Regions from separate parts of the Pantoea sp. C1E2 genome, predicted to be linked through region 1. Evidence: predicted binding sites of a transcription regulator. Region 1 holds the regulator's gene; each other region holds the start of a gene.

Evidence for each region. The regulator Fur, encoded in region 1, represses iron uptake genes when iron is present. The targets are predictions, from matches to a motif close to ATAATAATGAGAACNACTATCAA.
Region 2: a site for Fur is predicted at 3,005-3,027, ahead of exbB (tol-pal system-associated acyl-CoA thioesterase). Genes of this name have one in related genera too.
Region 3: a site for Fur is predicted at 2,149-2,171, ahead of fes (enterochelin esterase). Genes of this name have one in related genera too.
Region 4: a site for Fur is predicted at 3,238-3,260, ahead of fepD (Fe(3+)-siderophore ABC transporter permease). Genes of this name have one in related genera too.

Annotation. Positions count from the first base shown of each region.
Region 1 is NZ_JBSZHT010000002.1:1,498,812-1,504,298, forward strand. Features, by position in the region: gene nagE (N-acetylglucosamine-specific PTS transporter subunit IIBC) at 1-1,242, shown strand, start outside; gene glnS (glutamine--tRNA ligase) at 1,394-3,061, shown strand; gene ACXI0A_RS07295 (hypothetical protein) at 3,297-3,692, shown strand; gene fur (ferric iron uptake transcriptional regulator) at 3,754-4,203, opposite strand; gene fldA (flavodoxin FldA) at 4,558-5,088, opposite strand; gene ybfE (LexA regulated protein) at 5,224-5,487, opposite strand, start outside.
Region 2 is NZ_JBSZHT010000002.1:3,904,916-3,910,402, forward strand. Features, by position in the region: gene ACXI0A_RS18505 (spore coat protein U domain-containing protein) at 1-100, shown strand, start outside; gene tcuC (tricarballylate/proton symporter TcuC) at 256-1,578, opposite strand; gene exbD (TonB system transport protein ExbD) at 1,761-2,183, opposite strand; gene exbB (tol-pal system-associated acyl-CoA thioesterase) at 2,189-2,917, opposite strand; gene ACXI0A_RS18525 (TRAP transporter substrate-binding protein DctP) at 3,271-4,245, shown strand; gene ACXI0A_RS18530 (TRAP transporter small permease subunit) at 4,295-4,801, shown strand; gene ACXI0A_RS18535 (TRAP transporter large permease subunit) at 4,817-5,487, shown strand, end outside.
Region 3 is NZ_JBSZHT010000004.1:409,092-414,578, reverse strand. Features, by position in the region: gene ACXI0A_RS23475 (amino acid adenylation domain-containing protein) at 1-467, opposite strand, end outside; gene ACXI0A_RS23470 (MbtH family protein) at 522-743, opposite strand; gene fes (enterochelin esterase) at 736-2,091, opposite strand; gene ACXI0A_RS23460 (TonB-dependent siderophore receptor) at 2,368-4,554, shown strand; gene ACXI0A_RS23455 (hypothetical protein) at 4,741-5,199, shown strand; gene ACXI0A_RS23450 (LysE family transporter) at 5,241-5,487, opposite strand, start outside.
Region 4 is NZ_JBSZHT010000002.1:808,066-813,552, reverse strand. Features, by position in the region: gene ACXI0A_RS03960 (amino acid adenylation domain-containing protein) at 1-365, shown strand, start outside; gene ACXI0A_RS03955 (ATP-binding cassette domain-containing protein) at 428-1,225, opposite strand; gene fepG (iron-enterobactin ABC transporter permease) at 1,222-2,205, opposite strand; gene fepD (Fe(3+)-siderophore ABC transporter permease) at 2,202-3,191, opposite strand; gene entS (enterobactin transporter EntS) at 3,331-4,581, shown strand; gene fepB (Fe2+-enterobactin ABC transporter substrate-binding protein) at 4,576-5,487, opposite strand, start outside.

The DNA.
Region 1 (5,487 bases):
TTGCCGGGTGCAGCATTGGCTATCTTCCACTGCGCACGCCCAGAAAACCGCGCTAAAGTCGGTGGTATCATGCTGGCTGCTGCGTTCGCGGCCTTCTTCACTGGTATCACTGAACCGCTGGAATTCTCCTTCATGTTCGTAGCGCCAGTGCTGTATGTGATCCATGCGGTATTGACGGGTATCTCCGTATTTATCGCCGCGAGCATGCACTGGATTGCCGGCTTCGGCTTCAGTGCCGGGCTGGTGGATATGGTGCTGTCAACGCGTAACCCGCTGGCAGTGAATTGGTGGATGTTGATCCCACAAGGCCTGGTGTTCTTCGCCATCTACTATGTGGTGTTCCGTTTCACTATTCAGAAATTCAATCTGATGACGCCGGGTCGTGAATTGTCTGCAGGCGATGAAACTGACGGCTACGACGTCAACGTCGACCATAGCGGTAACGGTGAAAGCCAGACAGAATCACTGGCACGTCGTTACATTGCAGCCATCGGCGGTTCAGACAACCTGACCAACATCGATGCCTGTATTACCCGTCTGCGTCTGAACGTCAAAGACTCTGCTCAGGTGAATGAAGGCGTGGCGAAACGTTTAGGCGCATCCGGTGTGATTCGACTGAACAAGCAAAGCGTACAGGTGATTGTCGGTACGCAGGCTGAAAGTATCGCCACCGCGATGAAAACGGTATTGAGCAAAGGCCCGGTTGCGGCGGCTTCCGCTCCTGCAGCCGCTGCTGCACCTGTCGCGGCAAAACCACAAGCCGTGCTGAACACCGAAAAAGCAGTCATCGCTACGCTGGTGGCACCGGTGACCGGTGAGATCGTCTCACTGGATGCCGTGCCGGATGAAGCCTTCGCCAGCAAAGCCGTGGGTGATGGCCTGGCAATCAAGCCAACCGACAAAACGGTGGTGGCACCAATTGCCGGTACCGTGGTGAAAATCTTCAACACCAACCATGCGTTCTGTCTGGAAGCGGCCAACGGCGTCGAGATCGTGGTGCACATGGGTCTGGACACGGTCGCGCTGGAAGGTAAAGGTTTCACACGTCTGGTGGAAGAGGGTGCAACCGTCACCGCCGGTCAACCGATTCTGGAGATGGATCTGGACTTCCTCAACGCCAACGCGCGCTCAATGATTAGCCCGGTGGTCGTCAGCAACAGCGATGATTTCGCCGGACTGAATCTGCTGGCAAGCGGTTCGGTGGTTGCAGGTGTGACACCGCTGTATGAAGTGAAAAACTAAGTCCTTGTGATTTAGTCAGAAGGCAGGAAGCAATTCCTGCCTTTTTTGTTTTAAAACGACCAACAAACGGTTGTTTCCCTCCTGCGCTTTGTGGATCATACTCCGTTACTTCGTGGTACAAATCACCCGCTATTGTTTTGAGGATTTTGAGATGAGTGAGGCTGAAGCCCGCCCAACGAACTTTATTCGTCAGATCATCGACGAAGACTTGGCGAGCGGTAAGCACAGCAGTGTGCATACCCGTTTCCCGCCTGAGCCCAATGGTTACCTGCATATTGGCCATGCGAAATCTATCTGCCTGAACTTTGGTATCGCCCAAGATTATCAAGGACAGTGCAACCTGCGTTTTGACGACACTAACCCGGTGAAAGAAGACCTGGAGTTCGTTGAATCCATCAAGCGTGACGTGCAATGGCTGGGCTTTGAGTGGAGCGGCAACATTCGTTACTCCTCAGACTACTTCGACCAACTGTTTAATTACGCCGTTGAGCTGATCAATAAAGGTCTGGCTTACGTTGATGAGTTGTCGGCGGAAGAGATCCGTGAATATCGCGGCACTCTGACTGCGCCTGGCAAAAACAGCCCGTACCGCGATCGCAGCGTGGAAGAGAACTTAGCGCTGTTCCAGAAAATGCGTGATGGCGGTTTTGAAGAAGGTAAAGCCTGTCTGCGTGCCAAAATCGACATGGCATCCAGCTTCATCGTGATGCGTGATCCGGTGCTGTACCGCATTAAGTTTGCCGATCACCATCAGACCGGTAACAAGTGGTGCATCTACCCGATGTACGACTTTACACATTGCATTTCGGATGCGATCGAAGGCATTACGCACTCACTGTGTACGCTGGAGTTCCAGGACAACCGTCGTCTGTACGACTGGGTGCTGGATAATATCACCATTCCTCAGCATCCGCGTCAGTACGAATTCTCGCGTCTGAATCTGGAATACGCGGTGATGTCGAAGCGTAAGCTGACGCAGCTGGTCACCGAGAAAGTGGTGGAAGGCTGGGACGATCCGCGCATGCTGACCGTTTCCGGTCTGCGTCGTCGTGGTTACAGCGCGGCTTCCATTCGTGAGTTCTGCCGCCGTATCGGCGTGACCAAGCAGGACAACATCGTTGAGATGGCGTCGCTGGAATCCTGTATTCGTGACGATCTCAATGAAAACGCCCCGCGTGCGATGGCCGTGCTTGATCCGCTGAAAGTGGTGATCGAAAACCTGCCAGCCGGTCATGAAGAAACGCTGACCATGCCTAATCATCCGAATAAACCGGAGATGGGCACGCGTGAAGTACCTTTCAGCCGCGAAGTGTGGATTGATCGTGCTGACTTCCGTGAAGAAGCCAACAAGCAGTACAAGCGCCTGGTGCTGGGTAAAGAAGTGCGTCTGCGTAATGCTTACGTGATTCGCGCGGAGCGCATAGCGAAAGATGAAGAGGGTAATATCACCTGCATCTACGCCACCTGTGATGTGGACACGCTGAGTAAAGATCCGGCAGACGGCCGCAAAGTGAAAGGGGTTATCCATTGGGTTTCTGCCATTCACGCGCTGCCTGCGGAGTTCCGTCTTTACGATCGCCTGTTCAGCGTGCCAAATCCGGCCGCGGCTGAGGATTTCCTGACCACCATCAACCCAAATTCGCTGGAAATCAAACAGGGCTTCGTCGAGTCTGGTCTGCGAGATGCAGCGGTAACGGCTGCGTATCAATTTGAACGCGAAGGCTACTTCTGTGCCGATAGCGTTTATTCGCAGCCCGGTAAGCCGGTGTTTAACCGTACGGTGGGGCTACGCGATACCTTCGCGAAAATTGGCGAGTAATGTCATTCGTCGATAGCACAATATGATCATGAAAGGGCGAGCAATCGCCCTTTTTTATTGCCTGTAATCCGCCCTGGGCAATCAATTATGCTGAAGGCGGTAAAGTGTGCTTATTGTCTCATTTTGCGACAATTCTGACTTTAGCAAAATTAACCCATTTGCGAGTGTGAAAAATTGTATTTCAGGTAGGCTATGCGCTCTCAACAGAGCTCTGCGGGTTATCAAAGGAAAAAAAATGACAAGTCTCGCCCTGGAAGCTAAGCATAGCGTGGTGGTATTACATCAGCTTATTGAACGTGTTTTTAACCAGGCAGAAGGCAGTGATGACAGCATGGAACTGCTTTTGTCATACTTTCACCCGGATTTCAAAATGGTCACCCCGCTGGGTAAGCAGCTGGATCTGAATGAGACAGAAGTGCTGTTTCGCAAACTGCACGGTCAGCGGGAAGGAATGCGCATTGCCACCAGCGAGCATGTCATCATTTCGCAACAGAGTGATGAAGTGACGATTCAATATCGTGAGTTACAAATGTTGAACGGCACCAATCAAACGCGCATTTCTCTGGCTGTACTGGATTGCAGCACTACCATTCCCCGCTGGCGTTATCTGCACGAAACCTTTATCGCTTGATAACAGGCATAAAAAAACCGGTGACAAGCACCGGTTTTTTTATATTGCATAGCACACTCAATTACTTATCGTGGAGCGTATCGTCTTCGCGGCAGTCTCCCAGTGCACAGTGACCGTACAAGTACAGGCTGTGGTTGCTGAGTTTGATGCCATGGCGAGTAGCAATCTCACGCTGACGCGTTTCGATTGATTCATCGCTAAATTCGATCACTTTGCCACAATCCAGGCAGATCAAGTGGTCATGATGATGTTGCTGAGTCAGTTCGAATACGGATTTTCCGCCTTCGAAGTTATGACGGGTGACGATACCCGCGTCATCAAATTGGTTAAGAACGCGATATACCGTTGCCAGGCCAATCTCTTCGCCCATATCGATCAGGCGCTTATACAAATCTTCCGCACTGACGTGATGGGACTCGGGGCCAGGTCCCTGAAGCACTTCCAAAATTTTCAATCTTGGCAGAGTGACTTTCAGGCCAGCCTTCTTCAATGCGGAGTTGTTGTCAGTCATTCGGATATTGTCCTGTTACTTTGCATGTCACTTACGGCGCAGGGGCCTTGAATGTTTAGGTCACGCGTATTCTCATTTGCGTCTCATTATAGAACTCAAGCAGTGAAATGAAAACCAGGGTGTCGCGCAAATCAACAAAATTCGTAAGGATAAATATCGCTACGTTAGCGCGTAACAGTGTGGTTTGGATTTCCATTTCACTCAGCCTCAGTCAACAATCAGAGGAATAAGCGGATGACCATTGCGGGTATTCTACAGATTTGCGGGGAAAAGTTAAAAAACCCTGACTATTATTTTTATAGGAAATTCCTTTGCCCCAATGTGAGCCAGCGCTCACATTGGGGCGGCGAGGCATCAGGCTTCGATGATCTCTTTTAACTGCAGTTCATCAAAAATCTGCTTCACCCAGGCGTCAACACGTTCATTGGTCAGCTCAGGTTGACGATCTTCGTCAATCGCCAGGCCGAGGAAGTGTTTGTCGTCTGCCAGACCTTTTGAGGCTTCAAAGTGATAGCCCTCGGTAGGCCAGTGTCCGACAATCACCGCGCCGTTTGGCTCAATGATGTCGCGAATCGTGCCCATCGCATCACAGAAGTACTCTGCATAATCTTCCTGGTCGCCACAGCCAAACAGTGCCACCAGTTTGCCGTTGAAGTCGATCTCTTCCAGAGTAGGGAAGAAGTCATCCCAGTCACACTGTGCTTCGCCGTAATACCAGGTAGGAATGCCCAGCAGCAGGATGTCGAACGCTGCGAGATCTTCTTTGGTGCTCTTAGCAATGTCATGCACTTCGGCGACATCTTTACCCAGTTGTTTCTGGATCATTTTTGCAATGTTTTCAGTGTTGCCGGTATCGCTGCCGAAGAAAATGCCTACGATTGCCATGGGTTAAGTAACCTCTTAAAGCCTGATTGTGAGAGTAAGTCAATTGACTGCACATGTTAGCGAATGATAGCAGACCGTTGAAAAGGGCGGAACGAGTAAAGCCTGAACTTTGTGTTCCTGCGTGCGGTCAGCGCGCTAAGACAGTTTGAGTTGTGCCAGCAGCATTTGTTCAATCAATTCGCTGCGGCTGATGTTTTGTTGCTCGGCCAGCGTATTCAAGGCGTCAACCGCCTCGCTGGACATTTTCAGCTCGACACGACGCAGCCCCCGCACTTTATCGCGCTTGAGCTGGTTACGTTTGTTGATACGCAACTGTTCGTCACGTGTCAGCAGGCTGGTTTTAGGGCGACCGGGACGCCGCTCGTCTGCAAAAAGATCAAGCGTGGTACGGTCTGTCTG
Region 2 (5,487 bases), 2.4 Mb from region 1:
GACGCGCAACTTCACCTATACGGCGCAGATTCTGACTTCGCAGAATACGCCAGCGGCGGGGAGTTACACGGACAGCGTGGTGGTGGATCTGTCGTTTTAGGCAGGGCAGTGGCGACGATGTAATTTGTTAAAAGGCTCGATGACTGAGTTTCACCACCCCATATATAAATAAAAAGCTGCCCCTACAGAGAAGGGGCAGCTATATTCGAATCGCTTCTTAACGGGCTGGTATGAGACCCGCTGCCAGCCAGGGCGTTACAACGATACTCCCACCGGCGTGCCGCCATGGCGCGACTGATACTGTTTCACCATGCGGCCGATCAACAGCGTACCGATCAATCCGCACACTGCCGCAAATGACAACCACACGCCGGGCATCGCTTTATCACCGGTGGCATGGATCAGGTAGCTTGAAATCGCTGGCGTAAAACCACCAAACAGCGCGGTCGCCAGACTGTACGCCAGTGAGAAACCGGTGGCGCGCACTTCAGCCGGCATAATTTCCGCCAGGTAAACCACCATCGCCCCGTTATAGCTGGCATACAGGAACGATAACCACAGCTCCGCTTCCACCAGATGCGCAAAGGTCGGCGATCCCACCAGCCAGTGCAACACTGGCCAGGTGGTCAGAATCATCAGAATAGTAAAGGTGATCAGCAGCGGACGGCGTCCAATCCGGTCTGACAGTGAACCCATCACCGGCAACCAAATCAGGTTAGAGATGCCGACGAACAGCGTTACCATAAAGCTCTGTTCGTCGCTCATCATCAGCACGGTTTTGCCAAAAGTCGGTGTGAAGGCGGTGATCATGTAGAACATCACCGTGGTGGTCACCACCATTAGCATCCCCGCCAGCACCAATGCCCAGTTTTCACCAACCGAGCGCATAATCTGTCCCATGGAAGGATGCTGCTTGCGCTTGCTGAACGCTTCGGTTTCTTCCAGCATGCGGCGAATCCAGAACAGGAACGGCACAATCATACAACCGACAACGAACGGAATACGCCAGCCCCACTCGGTAACCGCATCCTTCGCCAGCAGATGGTTGAGACCGAGGCCGAGCAGCGCCGCGAAGATCACTGCAACCTGCTGGCTACCGGACTGCCAGCTGACGTAAAAACCTTTGCGTCCTTTTGGTGCCACTTCTGACAGATACACCGACACACCGCCAAGCTCCACGCCTGCTGAGAAGCCCTGTAGCAAACGACCGAGCAGGATCAGAATCGGCGCGGCAGCACCCAATGTGGCGTAGCCAGGAACCAGTGCGATGGTGAGCGTACCCACGGCCATTAATCCCAGCGTGAGCAACAGCCCCTTACGGCGACCGTGATGGTCGATGTAGGCACCGAGAATAATCGCGCCGAGTGGACGCATCAGGAAGCCCGCGCCAAAGGTCATCAGCGTGAGCATCAGGGAAGCAAAGGGGTCATCTCCGGGGAAAAAGGTTTTGGCAATCGCCGTGGCGTAATAGCCAAACACCATGAAATCGTACATCTCAAGAAAGTTACCGCTGGTAACGCTAAAGATGGTTTTGGCACCGCCTTGCGATGGCTTTTGTAAAGACTGACTCGCGCTCATATTGTCCTTCCTGGGTTTTTCTTCCGTTGTAGCGGGTTGCGCCAGGAATAGATGTGATCAGCTTCACCATTGCAGTTTACAAAAATAAGACCAAAAGTAACAAAAAATTAACATCGGCAGCGCGGGCAAATAAAAAAGGGCCGCTAGTGATAGCGGCCCTTGTAAGCAATCAAACGGGTGAATTACTTCTTCACCGATTCCATGCCCATCAAACCAATCTTCAGATAACCCGCTTCACGTAACTGATCCATCACGCTCATCAGGGTCTCATAATCCACAGACTTATCCGCCTGGAAGAAGATGGTAGTGTCTTTCTTGCCTTCGGTCTGCGCCGTCAGCGCATTCACCAGCGTCTCTTTGGTGACCGCATCGTTGCCGATGTAGATCTGCTTATCTTCTTTGATAGACAGATAAACCGGTTTTTCCGGACGCGGCTGCGGTGCGCTGGAAGACGCAGGCAGGTTAACGCGCACATCCACCGTGGCTAATGGCGCGGCGACCATAAAGATGATCAGCAGAACCAACATGACGTCGATAAACGGCGTCACGTTGATTTCATGCATTTCGCCATCGCCTACCGAGTCATCGTTTAAACGCATCGCCATAATACTTATCCTACGCGCAGTTTCTGTGCCGCCGCCGGACGGGTCGCTTCTTTCGCGGTGTCCACATTGCCGAGATCCAGATCGCGACTCTGCAGCAGCATCACCTGCGCCGCAACATCACCCAAAGAGGCTTTGTAGCTGGCAATCATGCGTGCGAAGACGTTGTAGATAACAACAGCAGGGATAGCGGCAACCAGACCAATCGCGGTCGCCAGCAACGCTTCTGCGATGCCCGGCGCAACTACCGCGAGGTTGGTGGTCTGCGTTTTAGCGATACCGATAAAGCTGTTCATGATGCCCCACACGGTTCCAAACAGACCGATGAAGGGAGCAACAGAACCGATGGTAGCGAGGAAGCCATTCCCGCGACCGGCATGACGGCTGAATGCCGCAACACGACGATCAAGGCGGAAGCTGGTACGTTCCTTAATACCATCAAGGTCTTCGGCACCCGCTGAGAGTTCCAGCTCGTTCTGCGCATCGTTCAGCAACACCGCACTGTGGCTATTGCTTTTAAAGCTTTCGGCGGCGCGGTAAGCATCGTTAAGCGAACGCGCTTCGCCCAGCGCTTGCTGCTCGCGTTTCAGGCGACGTTTCGCCCCGCTCAGCTCAGCAAACTTGCCGAAGAAAATCGCCCAGGTGACAACGGAGGCCAATAACAGGCCAATCATCACGACTTTTACCACGATATCGGCATGCTGATACATGCCCCAAACGGAAAGGTCCGTTTGCATCAAATCACTGGCTACCACGCTGCGTCTCCAACTTCTGTTGCACAGTTCACGATTGAAGCGCGGATCATAGCAAAAAAATTGACCGAAGTGATAGTAGTTCTCATTACTATTTACAAACGATTAATGCCTCAATTTCCAACAATCTTTGGGGGTTTTATGGATACGGCAGCTGATGTTTTACAAATGTGACCTTAATTGAAAATTTATTAAAACATCGTTTCAAAATGTGACGCATTTCATTCAATCAACATTTGACCACTTTTTCGCCAGCGCAATTTCACTATTCTGAGCCAGCCCTTCCCGATTGTGGTGTGCCTTACACCTCTGATGATCATCAAGCTGGAGCAATAATAATGACACCTAAAAAACGACTCACGATTGCAATCTCTTCTCTGGTTATGCTGCTGGCGAGTAGCGCTCATGCCAAAGTGTTAAAAGTCGCGGAAGTTCAGCCCGCCGGTTATCCCACCGTGGTTGCTCTGCAACATATGGGCGATAAGTTGAAAGAGGCGACACAAGGACGACTTGAGCTGAAGGTGTATGCCGGGGGCGTGCTGGGCGATGAGGATCAAACGTTGCAACAGGTTCAGCTTGGCGCGATTGATATGATTCGCGTCTCGCTAGCCCCGGTTACCACCATCGCCCCTGAAACCAGCGTCTTAACCCTGCCCTATGTTTTCCGTGATGAAGACCACATGCACAAAGTGCTGGATGGCGATGTCGGCAAACAGATTGTTGAGAAATTTGATAACGATCCCCGCACGCGCATGGTGTTCCTCGGCTGGACCGACGCGGGCACACGCAGCATGATCACCAAAAAACCCATCACCAAACCCGAAGATTTGCAGGGAATGAAAATTCGCGTGCAAAACAGTGCCATCTCGCTCGCCACCCTGAAAGCGATGGGTGCCAATCCTGTAGCGATGGGCGTCAGCGAAGTGTTTAGCGCCATGCAAACCGGCGTGGTCGATGGTACGGAGAATAATCCACCGACCTTTGTCGCCCACAACTACCTGCCCGTGGCGAAGTATTACACCCTGAGCGGCCACTTTATTCAGCCGGAGATGATCCTATTCTCCAAAGCCTCATGGGGGCGGCTCTCTGCTGAAGATCAGGCGCTGCTGAAGAAACTCGGCAAAGAAGCGCAGGACGAAGAGCGCCAGCTGTGGGCCACTTACACCGCACAGTCGGTAGAGAAGATGAAAGCCGGCGGCGTGACATTCCAGGACACCAACCGCGATTACTTTATGAAAGCCACACAGCCGGTGCGCGACCAGTTTGGTGGCAATTATCAGGATCTGATGAAACAGATTGCTGATGTGAAATAACCCCCTCAGCGCCGCGCGATCGCGTGGCGCCTTGCTCAGGTAACGAAGCATGAATGCATATTCCCGTTTGATGGATGGGCTCTATCTGTTGTGCATGGGCATTGCCGCGGTAGCGCTGTTGATTATGGTCACGGTGATACCGATCGGTATTTTTGCGCGCTATGTGCTGAACGGCGCCCTGTCATGGCCAGAACCGGTCGCCATTGTTTGCATGATCATCTTTACCTTTATTGGTGCGCCCGTCGGGCTGCGGGCCGGCACACATATTTGTGTCTCCATGGTGACCGATCGCCTGTCCGAAGCAGGGCAAAAATGGGCGCAACGGCTGTGTAACCTGCTACTGATCGCGGTGTGCTTAATCCTGCTGCAGGCCAGCTACAGCTTGTGCGAGGCCATGTGGGTTCAACCACTGGCGGCCTTACCCTCCGTAACGTATGGGGAGATGTACCTGCCCATTCCCATCGGCGCGCTGTTTACGCTGCTGTTTGTGATCGAGCGAATACTGAATGGCGATCAAAGCCAGCGTCCGCTGGTGATGCTTGGCGGCACACACTAAATTCGGAGCACTAAAATGGATGCTTTCATTCTGGTAGGTAGTTTGGTGTTGCTGCTGTTGGTCGGCTTTCCAGTGGCCTTTGCCGTGGGATTTGCCGCCTTTATTGGTGCCTGGTGGATTGATTTGCCACTGGAAGCCGTGGTGATTCAGGTCACCAACGGCGTTAACAAATTCTCACTCCTCACCATTCCATTCTTCATTCTGGCCGGGGCGATCATGGCCGAGGGAGGGATTGCCCGACGCCTGGTGAACTTTGCCTATATCTTCGTCGGTTTTATCCGCGGGGGATTGTCGTTGGTGAACATCGTGGCATCGACATTTTTTGGCGCGATTTCGGGATCGTCAGTGGCCGATACCGCCTCGATCGGATCGGTCATGATCCCGCAAATGGAACAGAAAGGTTACCCGCGTGATTTCGCCGCTGCCGTGACTGCCAGCGGTTCAGTGCAGGCGGTATTAACGCCGCCCAGCCATAACTCCGTTATCTACTCGCTGGCCACCGGTGGCGTCGTCACCATATCCTCCTTGTTTGTCGCAGGCATTATTCCGGGACTGCTACTGGGATTCTGTCTGATGGTGATGTGCCTGGCGTTCGCACGAAAACGTGGTTATCCCAAAGGTGAAGTAATTCCACTGCGTCAGGCCGTGAAAATTTTCTTCGATGCGTTCTGGGGACTCTTCACTAT
Region 3 (5,487 bases), on a different contig from region 1:
GTCAGCGCTTCGAAACTAAAGCCATCAACCAGCAGATGGTGATAACGCTGATACCACCACCAGCTGCCATCACCCACGCACATTAATACATGTCGATACAGCGGCTTATCACCGTCAGCGGCCAGTTCGGCGCGCAGATCGGCCTGCATGAGTTTATGCGCCTGACCGGTGGCGTCCGCGCGCTGGCTGAAGTCATGCCACTCCGGCAGCACCAGTGCCTGCGCATCAAACCACTGCGCGGGATGACCGTTTTCATCAAGGCCAAAGCGTGCCTGCACGGTGTCGGCTTCTGCCATGGTCTGGCGGATGGCGCTGTCCAACGCAGCGCGGTTAATGTCGCCGTGCAGCACGCTGTAGTGCGCCACGGTAAATTGATTGCGCTGCTGCGCAATAGCGTCAGCGATCCAGATGCCGGGCTGAGCCGCCACCAAAGGATACGCAGGTGAATGCGTGATTAACGATGCCAAAGGAATGTTCCCGTCTAAAAAAATCGAAAAAAGAAAAAGTTAAAAACTGAAAATTTAATGTGCGCTGGACGACGTCTGTTGCGTCGCTGGTCGCATGTCCTGCCAGTGTGTTTCGATGTACTCAATCGCTGCGGCACGGGGCAGCGGTCCCGCCACGTTTTGCCAGCCCGCCGGCACCTGAGCAAATGCCGGCCACAGGCTGTACTGCTGACGCGCATTGATCAGCACCAGAAAATCGAGCGCGTCGTTATCAAACGGATTTTGTTGTTCAGACATGGTGGTTACCTTTTGAGGTTGGGTCAGAGAGAAGATCGGCCAGCAGCCAGCGGCAGCCGTCGATCAAGCCGCCGCGCCAGCACAGCGCGTCGTGCCCTCCGGCGTAGCAGCGGAAATACAGTTCGTGTCCGGCGGCTTCCAGCGCGGGACGTATTTGTTGATTCACGAAAAGCATGTCCTGCTCGCGATCGCCGACTTCCTGAAAAATCTTCAGCTTGCCGACGGGCAGGGCGTTGTCCTGCAGACGCTGCAACAACAGACCCGGAGCGTGCTGTTCACGGTTGGCGTAATCGCGGATGTATTGCAGGTGCGGCCACCAGAACGAGCCGGATTGTGTGAGGATGCGGCCAAAACGCTGTGGCCAGTGCAGTCCGGCATAGAGCGCGGCGAGGCCTCCGTAGCTTTGGCCTGCCACTAGCGTGCGGCTGGCATCGTTGCTGAACGCAGCATGCTGGCGAGCCAGCGGCAACAGTTCCTGTTGTACCGCCTGCCAGAAGGTTTCGTTGCAGGGCAGTTCGACCTCGCGATGCTGGCTATCGATCACGTCGATAAACAACCAGCAGGCAGGCGGCAGTTCACCTGCATCGGTGACCTGATCGAGGGCGCTGAAAATCGGTTGTCCGTACACCCAGTTTTGCCCATCCAGGAGAATCGCCAGCGGGCGCTGATCCGGTTGCGCGGTATTTCCAGTGGTGTAAAGCCAGACGTTACGCGTGACGTTGAGCAGATCGCTGTGCCACTGCAAGGTTTGCAGTCCATCCGGCCAGGTTTCCGCTAAACCGGCATCCAGCTGTTGCCAGGCGGATTGATCGGGCGCGTCTGGCATATGCGCATTACTCAGCGCAAAGCGGCGGCTGCTCAGAAACGGGGGTGAAGGATTCAGCATGTCGGGGATCGCCAGCGGCATCAGCGATATCCACCACTTTCGTTGCAGCACCCGGCAGGTTTCGTCACTGCCGCAGAACAGCGGGGGCAGGTGCTCATCCGTCACCGGAATCAGGCTGTAGCTGCCGCGCCAGTCAGACTCGATCTGCGTCGACCAATGCCAGACATCGCTATTGCCCACGCGAACAAGGGATTCGGGAGCCTGGCTGTGATGGTCAGTAACGCCGTTTATATCGACATAAACTTTTTTAGTAGCAGATAGCTCGGAACGGCCTTCGGGATCTCGCCAGAAGAAATGCATACGGGTTTCTCCACCCGGCTGATGTTCAATCACTGGTGTACCCGCCGTTTGCAGCTGTTCCCACCAGCGATGGCTGCCGAAATCGTGCTGATGCAACCACTGGGTAACTGTTCCAGCGGGCAACCAGATTGGCGTCATTTGTTCTGCGTCGCTGAGAAACATTCTGCAACCTCTCTCCACATTTTCTTCAAAGACTTTACATTAATAAACGTAATGCAAATGCTATTGATAACGATTTACATTTGCAATACTATTTTTGCGCCGAATTAATCCCCTATTTTTCAGATGATTATTCTGAGATGGATGTTTAACGGGGATTCAGGGCCGCGTTTTGCAAGAGGAAGTTATATTTCAATCCGTTACAGCTTTCGCCGTTGGGTGGAGGGGAGTGGACGGATTATTTCATCGACAAGGCAGTTTGAAATAGAGATGGCAACTATGTCCGTTAAAGCAAAAAATTTAGCAATACCTGCTGTGGCACTTCCGTTCAGATTCTCCCGTCTTCACCTTTCACTGGCCTCAATTCTGCTGGTGGCACCTGCTACCTTCAGCGTGGCGGCAGAAGAGACCATCACCGTGAATGCGGATACGCGTGAAAGCGTGACGTCTCCGCTGCAAGGCTATGTGGCGAAAGAGAGTGCTGCGGGGACCAAAACCTCAACGCCACTGCGTAAAACTCCGCAATCGATTTCGGTGATTACGCGTCAGCAGATGGACGATCAGGCTGCACCGTCGGTAGCAGATGCTCTGAGCTACACCAGCGGCGTGCTGACCAACTATCGTGGTAACTCAAACCGTAACGATGAGATCATCGCGCGTGGTTTCCGCTATGCACCGAAATTCCTCGATGGATTGAGCTATGGCTTATCCGGCCAGGCTGGCGCGGCGGGGCAGATCGATCCGTGGTTGCTGGAGCGTGTGGAGATGATTCATGGCCCTGCATCGGTGTTGTATGGCCAGGTGAACCCCGGCGGCATCATCGCGATGACCAGCAAGCGCCCAACCGCGCAGAGCATTCATAAAGTTCAGCTCAGCACCGGTAATCAGCATCTGGGCGAAGCGGCGTTTGATTTCGGCGGCAAACTGAATGACGACAACACGCTGTTTTATCGTCTCAACGGCATCGCCAGCACCAGACATGAGTTCGTGAAAGATAACAAGCAGCAGCGCATGGCGATTGCTCCAGCGCTAACCTGGCTGCCAAACGCGGACACCAGTTTCACCCTGCTGACCATGTATCAGAACGAGCCAAAGGCTGGATATCGTAACTTCCTGCCAGCTAACGGCACGCTGTTTAACACCAGCGCGGGCTACATTCCTTACGATTTCAACGTCAGCGACCCGAGCTTTAACGAAGCGAAACGCGAGCAGACCTCGGTTGGCTACATCTTTGAGCACAACTTCAACGACAACATCAGCTTCACGCAGAATATGCGTTACAGCAACATGGATGAGTCGTACAAATATCTGGTCTATACCTTTGATGCCGATAACGATCACTCTATCAACCGTCGTCCGCAGCATGACAAAATCAAGTCCAAAGAACTGGGCATTGATAACCAGGTGAAAGCGACATTCGATACGGGTAACGTTGCGCATACCGTATTGGGTGGGCTGGATTACAAATGGAGCGATGTCGATAACAAACTGTGGCGCGACAGCGGTGACCAATACATCCTCGATTGGGCGAATCCGACCAGCGTGACGATCAATGAGAGCGATCTGGCGTTGAACACCAGTACGCGCAAAAAGCTCGATCAGGTTGGCGTGTATTTGCAGGATCAGCTGGAATGGAATCAATGGAATCTGCTGCTGTCGGGTCGCCAGGACTGGTCAGAAGTGCGCACGCAGGACCGCATTGAGAACACCACCACCCAGCAAAATGACAGCAAGTTCACCGGCCGTGCCGGTCTGTTGTATGCCTTTGATAACGGCCTATCGCCGTATGTCAGCTACAGTACCTCGTTCGAACCGAACCTGAGCACCGGTGCGCCAGGCAGCGATCCATTCGCACCAACCACCGGCGAGCAGACGGAAATCGGTATCAAATATCAGCCAGTGGGTTGGGATGCGGTGTTCACCGTTTCCGCGTTTGATATCACGCAGAAAAACATCACCTCTTACAACAGCGAACTGGGTTACAACGAGCAGATCGGTAAGGTGAAGTCCAAAGGTATTGAGACGGAAGCGCACGCGCAAATCACCCCTGAAATTAAGGTGATGGCGGCTTATACCTTTACCGATGCGGAAACCAAAGAGAGCAACACCGCGGCGCAGGTCGGTAAAACGCCTTCCAGCATTCCGCGTCATGCCGCATCTGCCTGGGGTAGCTACAGCTTCCTCGATGGTGCGCTAAACGGTCTGACGCTCGGCAGCGGTGTACGTTACACCGGCACAGCCTGGGCGGATTCCATTGGTCAGGACAAGGTTCCGCACTACACGCTTTATGACGTGATGGCGAAATATGAGCTGGGCGAAGCGGCTAACTCACTGCGTGGCACCACGCTGCAGTTGAACGTGAACAACGTGGCCGACAAGCACTATGTTGCCTCATGCAGCAACACCAGCGCGTGCTTCTACGGCAGCGGTCGTTCGATTGTGGCCTCTGTCAGCTACAGCTGGTAATCGCGAGAAGGTAGGGCGTCCCTTACGGGCGCCCTGATTTTAGCCATTTGCATTCCGTGCTGCTTTCCCCCAGATGAAACACCTGGAGACAGGTTTTCGGAAAATACTGGAATTCTGTGACTGTCATCACTCCGCGAGGCACGCTAAAATAAACACTTCTCATTCAGAAAAAGGTCTTTCGTCACGATGTTTTCGCGTTTCACTCTAGCCGCTTTGACGGCCGCATTAATGCTAACCGGCTGCGCACGCCATGCCGCTGACAGCAACGCTACCGCGCAAGCTGAAGCGCCTGCCGCTGCCCCCATCGAGAATGACAACATTCCTTCCCAGTTCGATAGCGGTCCGACCGTGATCAACGTATCTCACCAGATCACGCGCACCGATGACGGTTCTTCCGTATACCTTACGGTAGATGGTCAGGATGCCGGTCTGCTGCAGAAAGGTGAGAATAAAGAGATTCGCGTTGCTGAAGGTAAACACCAAATCGGTGGTTACGTGCAGACGCTGTTTGGTTTTGGCAAGGTGACCATCTCATCGGTAGATGTGACTACCGACACCAAAGGCCCGAAAAACGTGGTCTATTCGGTGACGCGTCAGAAGCCGACCTTTAGCGAAACTCAGGCCGCCGCGCCAAACAACTCCTGATGAGTTAAGCGGTGCTGCTGGGTCGTCAGCACCGCTCACGGTTAACTGCGGCTGAACACCAGTTTTAATCCCGCAACGGCGAAGCAGCAGGCCAGTAGCGCATCCAGCCCACGGCGGATACGGCGATAAAATGCTGCCATCACCGCCGTGGAGAACAGCAGCGCATAGCCGCAAAACACCAGCACGCATATCGTGGCACAACCCGCGATGATCATCGGCAAGGTTGAGGCTGCAGCATCCGGTTTCAAAGCCACCGACATAATCGCCACCCAGGTCAGAATCGCCTTG
Region 4 (5,487 bases), 690 kb from region 1:
AGAAACGCGGTGAGAATGTGCTGGATCCGGCGGTGCTGGAAGAGGTGAATCGCGAGCGTGAACAGTTTATCGCTGCCCAGCGCCACCAGGCGGGCGAAGAGATGCGCGCGATGTTCGATACCATCGAAGCCAACTACGCCAGTTCGGTGCGCTTGCTGGCCACCGCGCGCAGTGCGCGTTTCAATGGTCGCGCCACGCTGTTCCTTGCTGAGCAGACGCAGCAACCCGGTCAGGATGCGCGTCGCGCCTGGGCACCGTATGTCGGTGAGTTAGAGGTATGGCCGATGGATTGTGCTCATGTGGAGATTATTTCTCCGCAGATGTTTGAGCAGATAGGACCGTTGTTGCAGCGGATATTAGGCTAAGCAGCACCAGGTACGCATTAATGCGTACCTGGATTGTAGGGGCGGCATTTATGCTGCCCTGATTACCTTCCCCGCCCCAGCGGCACGATCATTGGCGTATGCGCCACCGGGTCTTCCACAATCACGCAGCGTAAGCCATACACCTGTTCTATCAATTCGGGCGTCACGATCTCTGCGGGCTTACCTTCAGCAACAATCTTGCCGTGGCGCATGGCGATCAAATGGGTGGCATAACGGCACGCGTGGTTGAGATCGTGCAGCACCACTACCAGCGTGCGGCCATGCTGCTGATTCAACTCCTGCATCAGTTCCAGCAGTTCAATCTGATGGGTGATATCCAGCCAGGTGGTCGGCTCATCCAGCAATAACAGCGGGGTTTGTTGCGCCAGCACCATGGCAATCCATACGCGCTGACGCTGTCCGCCGGATAAGGTATCCACCGGTTGCTGTGCCAAATCCGCCACGCCGGTTGCCCGCATCGCGCTTCTCACCGCCTCTTCATCTTCGCTGCGCCAGCGGCCAAACAGCGCTTGATGCGGATAACGCCCACGCGCCACCAGCTCGGTGACGCTGATGCCCGCTGGCGCGTTAGAACTTTGTGGCAGCAGCCCGAGCCGCCGCGCCACCTCTTTGGTCGGGTAACGCGCTATCGCTTCACCATCCAGATACACCTCGCCCTTCAGCGGGGTGTTAAGACGGCTCAGGGTGCGCAGCAGAGTAGATTTACCGCAGGCGTTTGGGCCGATAATCACCGTCAGCTCCCCTTCAGGGATGGCCACCGACAGGTTTTCTGCCACCACTTTCTTGTCGTAGCCGAGCGTCAGGCCTTCGCCATACAGCCGTGAAGGGATATCGATCATTGGCGTCGCGCCTCCCGCACCAGTAACGCAATCAGATAAAGTCCACCGAGGCTGACGGTAATCACGCCAACCGGTAATTGATAAGGCAGGAACAGATGTTGCGCGGCAAAATCAGCCGCAATCAATAACAGCGCGCCACACAGCGCCGCCAGCAACAGCGCACCTTTCTCGCCGCCGCCGAGTCGACGTGCAATCTGCGGCGCCAGCAGCGCGACAAAGGAGATCGGCCCCACCAGCGCAGTGGACGCCGCCGTCAACACCACACCAATCAGCATCAGCAGCAGCCGACTGCGCTCCACCGGCACGCCGAGCGCACTGGCGGTATCATCGCCCATTTCCAGCAAACGCATGCGGCGGGTCAGCAACACCATCAGCAACAGCGACAGCAGCAATACGCCAATCACCGGTGGCGTTTTCGCCCAGGTGATACCGTTAAGCGATCCGGCACTCCACAATCCGGCGCTGAGCGCGGATTCCAGCGAAGCACTGATAATCAGCCAGGCATTCAGCGCCATCAGCAAGGCGCGCACACTGATGCCGACAATAATCAGGCGGAAAGTTTCAACGCCGTTACGCCAGGCAAACAGGTACACCAGCGCTGCGGTGCCGATACCGCCGACCAACGCTGCCCCCGTCATAGCAGCGATGCCCTGATTGAACAGCACCAGTGCCACCAGCACGCCACTGTAGGCACCGGTGTTGAAACCAAGAATATCCGGGCTGCCGAGCGGGTTACGCAGCAGTGACTGGAAAATCGCGCCGCTGACGCCCAGTGCCGCGCCAATCAGCAGCGCCATCAGCACGCGTGGCAGTCGCCATTCTAAAACGATGAGTTTGACATTGCTGGCACCTTGCCCGGCCAGCACCTGCCAGAATTGCTCAGCCCCAATCGGCAATGCGCCTCGCGTCATAGCCAGATACGCCAGCAGCGCGCAGCCGAGCAACAACCACGTCGTATGTAACCCAACCCGACGCGTCATAGTGCACCTCGCCCAAGTTTACGGCGCACCAGCACAATCAGCACCGGCGCACCTAACATCGCCGTGACGATGGAGACGCGCAGCTCACCCGCCACCAGCAGACGCCCGAGAATATCCGCCGCCAGCAGCAAAATCGGGGTAATGATCGCCGTGGCGGGCAGCATCCAGCGGTGATCGTTGCCGACCATCCAGCGTGCAAAATGCGGCGTCATCAGCCCGATAAAAGCGATGGGGCCTACCGCAGCCGTTGCCGCACCACACAGCAATGCAATCGCCACTAAACCCAGCAGTTGCGTGCGCGCCACCCGCGTGCCCAGCGCGGTCGCCATATCGCCGCCCATGCTCAAACTGTTCAACGCCTGCGACAAATAGAGTGCCACGACGCTACCGATCAGCACGGCAGGGAACAACGTGCGCAACACGGTGAAATTGCGGATATCCAGCGAGCCGCTGTGCCAGAAACGCAGATGGTCATAGATATCGGGATTGAGCAGCGACAGGCCGGATGTCAGCCCATCCAGCACCGCGCCCAGCGCCACGCCGGCTAACGTCAGGCGTACCGGATTGACTCGCCCGCCGCCAATTGCGCCCGTCATCGCCACCAGTAATGACGCCAGCAGTGCACCGGTAAACGCGAAGCCGAGCCAGTCGAGGGGAGAATCCGCACCAAACAGTGCGATGCCAATGACCACCGCAAACCCGGCCCCCGCATTGACGCCGAGAATACCCGGATCGGCCAGCGGATTGCGCGTCAGGCTCTGCATCAGCGCGCCCGCTAACCCAAGGGCCACACCGGCAAGCAATCCGGCCAGGGTGCGCGGCAGGCGTGCATCACGCACAATCACGCACTCAGCGCTATTACAGCTTGAGGTAAGAGAATGATAAACATCGGGAAAGGGTATCGATTTTGCCCCCAGCATTAAGCTGAGCGCGATGAGGAGCAAGAGCAGAATCCCTGAGCCTGCTAATGCACGGATCTGGCGCATCGTTCTAAACCTTCACTGTTCAACGTCGTCGCATGCGCAACGCAATTTGATAATGGTTATCGTTATTACTCGCGTTTGCCTATGTTACCATGACTCGCCTCGCGGACGATGAGGAAAATTGGTGCACAAAGGCGAACAAATGAACAAATCTTCCCACTTTATCGATCTCTCCCTGCTGAAAACCCATGCGGCGTTCCGCGCGGTATTTATTGCCCGTTTCATCTCGATTGTCGCGCTCGGTATGCTGGCCGTGGCGGTGCCGGTGCAGATTCAGCAGATGACACAATCCCCGCTGCTGGTGGGATTGGCGGTCACCCTTGCCGCATCCGGTATGTTTATCGGTCTGCTGACCGGCGGCGTGCTAGCCGATCGCTACGAACGCAAAAAACTGATTCTGATTGCCCGCTCGACCTGTGGATTGGGCTTTATTGCGCTGGCAATCAATGCCGCGCTGCCACATCCCTCGCTCATCGCGGTGTATCTGCTGGGATTCTGGGATGGCTTCTTTGGCGCGATTGGCGTCACCGCGCTGCTTGCCGCAACGCCAGCGCTGGTCGGTCGCGAAAACATTATGCAGGCTGGGGCGATCACCATGCTGACGGTGCGCTTTGGTTCCATCCTCTCGCCGGCCATCGCAGGACTGGTGATTGCGCACGGTAGCGTGGTGTGGAACTACGGTCTAACCGCGTTTGGCACGCTGATTACCGTGCTGACGCTGCTGAAATTACCGCAACTGCCGCCACCGCCTCAGCCGCGTGAACATCCGCTGAAGTCGCTGGCCGCCGGAGTGCAGTTCCTGTTTGCCAGCCCGATTGTCGGTATGGTGGCACTGATAGGCGCGCTGGTCACTTTAGCCAGCGCGATTCGCGTGCTCTATCCCGCTCTCGCACCACATTGGTCAGTGAGTGCTAACCAGCTTGGTATGCTTTACGCAGCTGTGCCGCTCGGTGCCGCAATAGGTGCGTTTACCAGCGGTAAACTTAAGCATGCAGCCCGACCGGGACAGCTGGTGCTGGGCAGTGCGGTGGCCGCCTTTATCGCGCTGGGATTATTCAGTCTGATGCCCAACCTGCCGCTGGCGCTGCTGTGTCTGGTGGCATTTGGCTATTTCAGCGCCATTAACAGTCTCGTGCAGTACGCGATGATTCAACTGCTGACGCCTGACCATCTGCTAGGCCGCATCAACGGCTTGTGGACCGCGCAAAATGTCACCGGGGATGCGATTGGTGCGGCGATGATTGGTGCCATGGGATCGTGGTTATTGCCGCCACAGGCCGCCGCCGCGTTTGGTTTTGCGGCAGCGCTGTTGGGCATGGTGATGTGGTGCGTGATGGGCCGTTTACGTCGTTATGCGCCGCCAGCCCCTGAGCTGGCGGAGCAGGCATCATGATTTAACGAACAGCTTTTCCAGACGCGCCAGCAGATTGCTGGCGCTGTAGTAATCCAGACGGAACGAATCAACGCCAAGCGGGAACACCTGCTTATCCTTGACCGCCGCGTTTTGCGCGAGGAACGGATTGCCGATCACCGACTGCGTAGTTTTATCGTCAGCCGCAAACAGCAGGAAGGTTTTACCGGTTAAACCGCTCGCAACGTTCTCACCCGACAGCTGAATAATGTCCTTACGCTGTCCCATGCTGTGGCCCTGCTGCACGCTGGCAGGCGGCGTGGCGAGCGTAAAGCCAAGCTGCTCCAGCAATTTTCCCTGCGCTGACTCCGTGGTCCACACGTTGACGGCACGCCCATCACCGTTCCACACCATCGCTGAAACCGGCTGCGGCGGCAGAGTGATGGCTTTCTTCAACGCCGCTTCACGATCGTCAAAAGCTTTCACACGCTGTGCCGCCTGCGCTTCGTGGCCGGTTGCCTGGCCGAGCAACGTCACTACATCCTGCCAGCTTTTGTCGTCGTAATTGACCACCAGCGTTGGCGCAATGGCGGAAAGCTGGCTGGCCAGTTTGATAGCTGAGTCATTCCCCGTGGCGCTCACCAGAATCAAATCCGGCGCTTCTGCCGCCACCGCTTCTGCACTCGGCTCGCCAATATAAAGACGTTTAAGCTGACGCTGTTTTGCGACATCGCCCCACTGACGGAAGAACCCTTGATCGTCGGCCAGGCGACTGTTCGGTGCTGTCGCGCCCGATGCCACAACCGGTGCATCAATCGCCAGCAGCGATCCGGTTAAGGTTACGCTGGTCGAGACAATGCGCTGCGGGGCTTTGTTTAAGGTAATTGAACCATTTGCCCCTTGTACCGTGCGCGGCCAACCCTGTTCTGCCTGTGCGAGCCCTGTGAA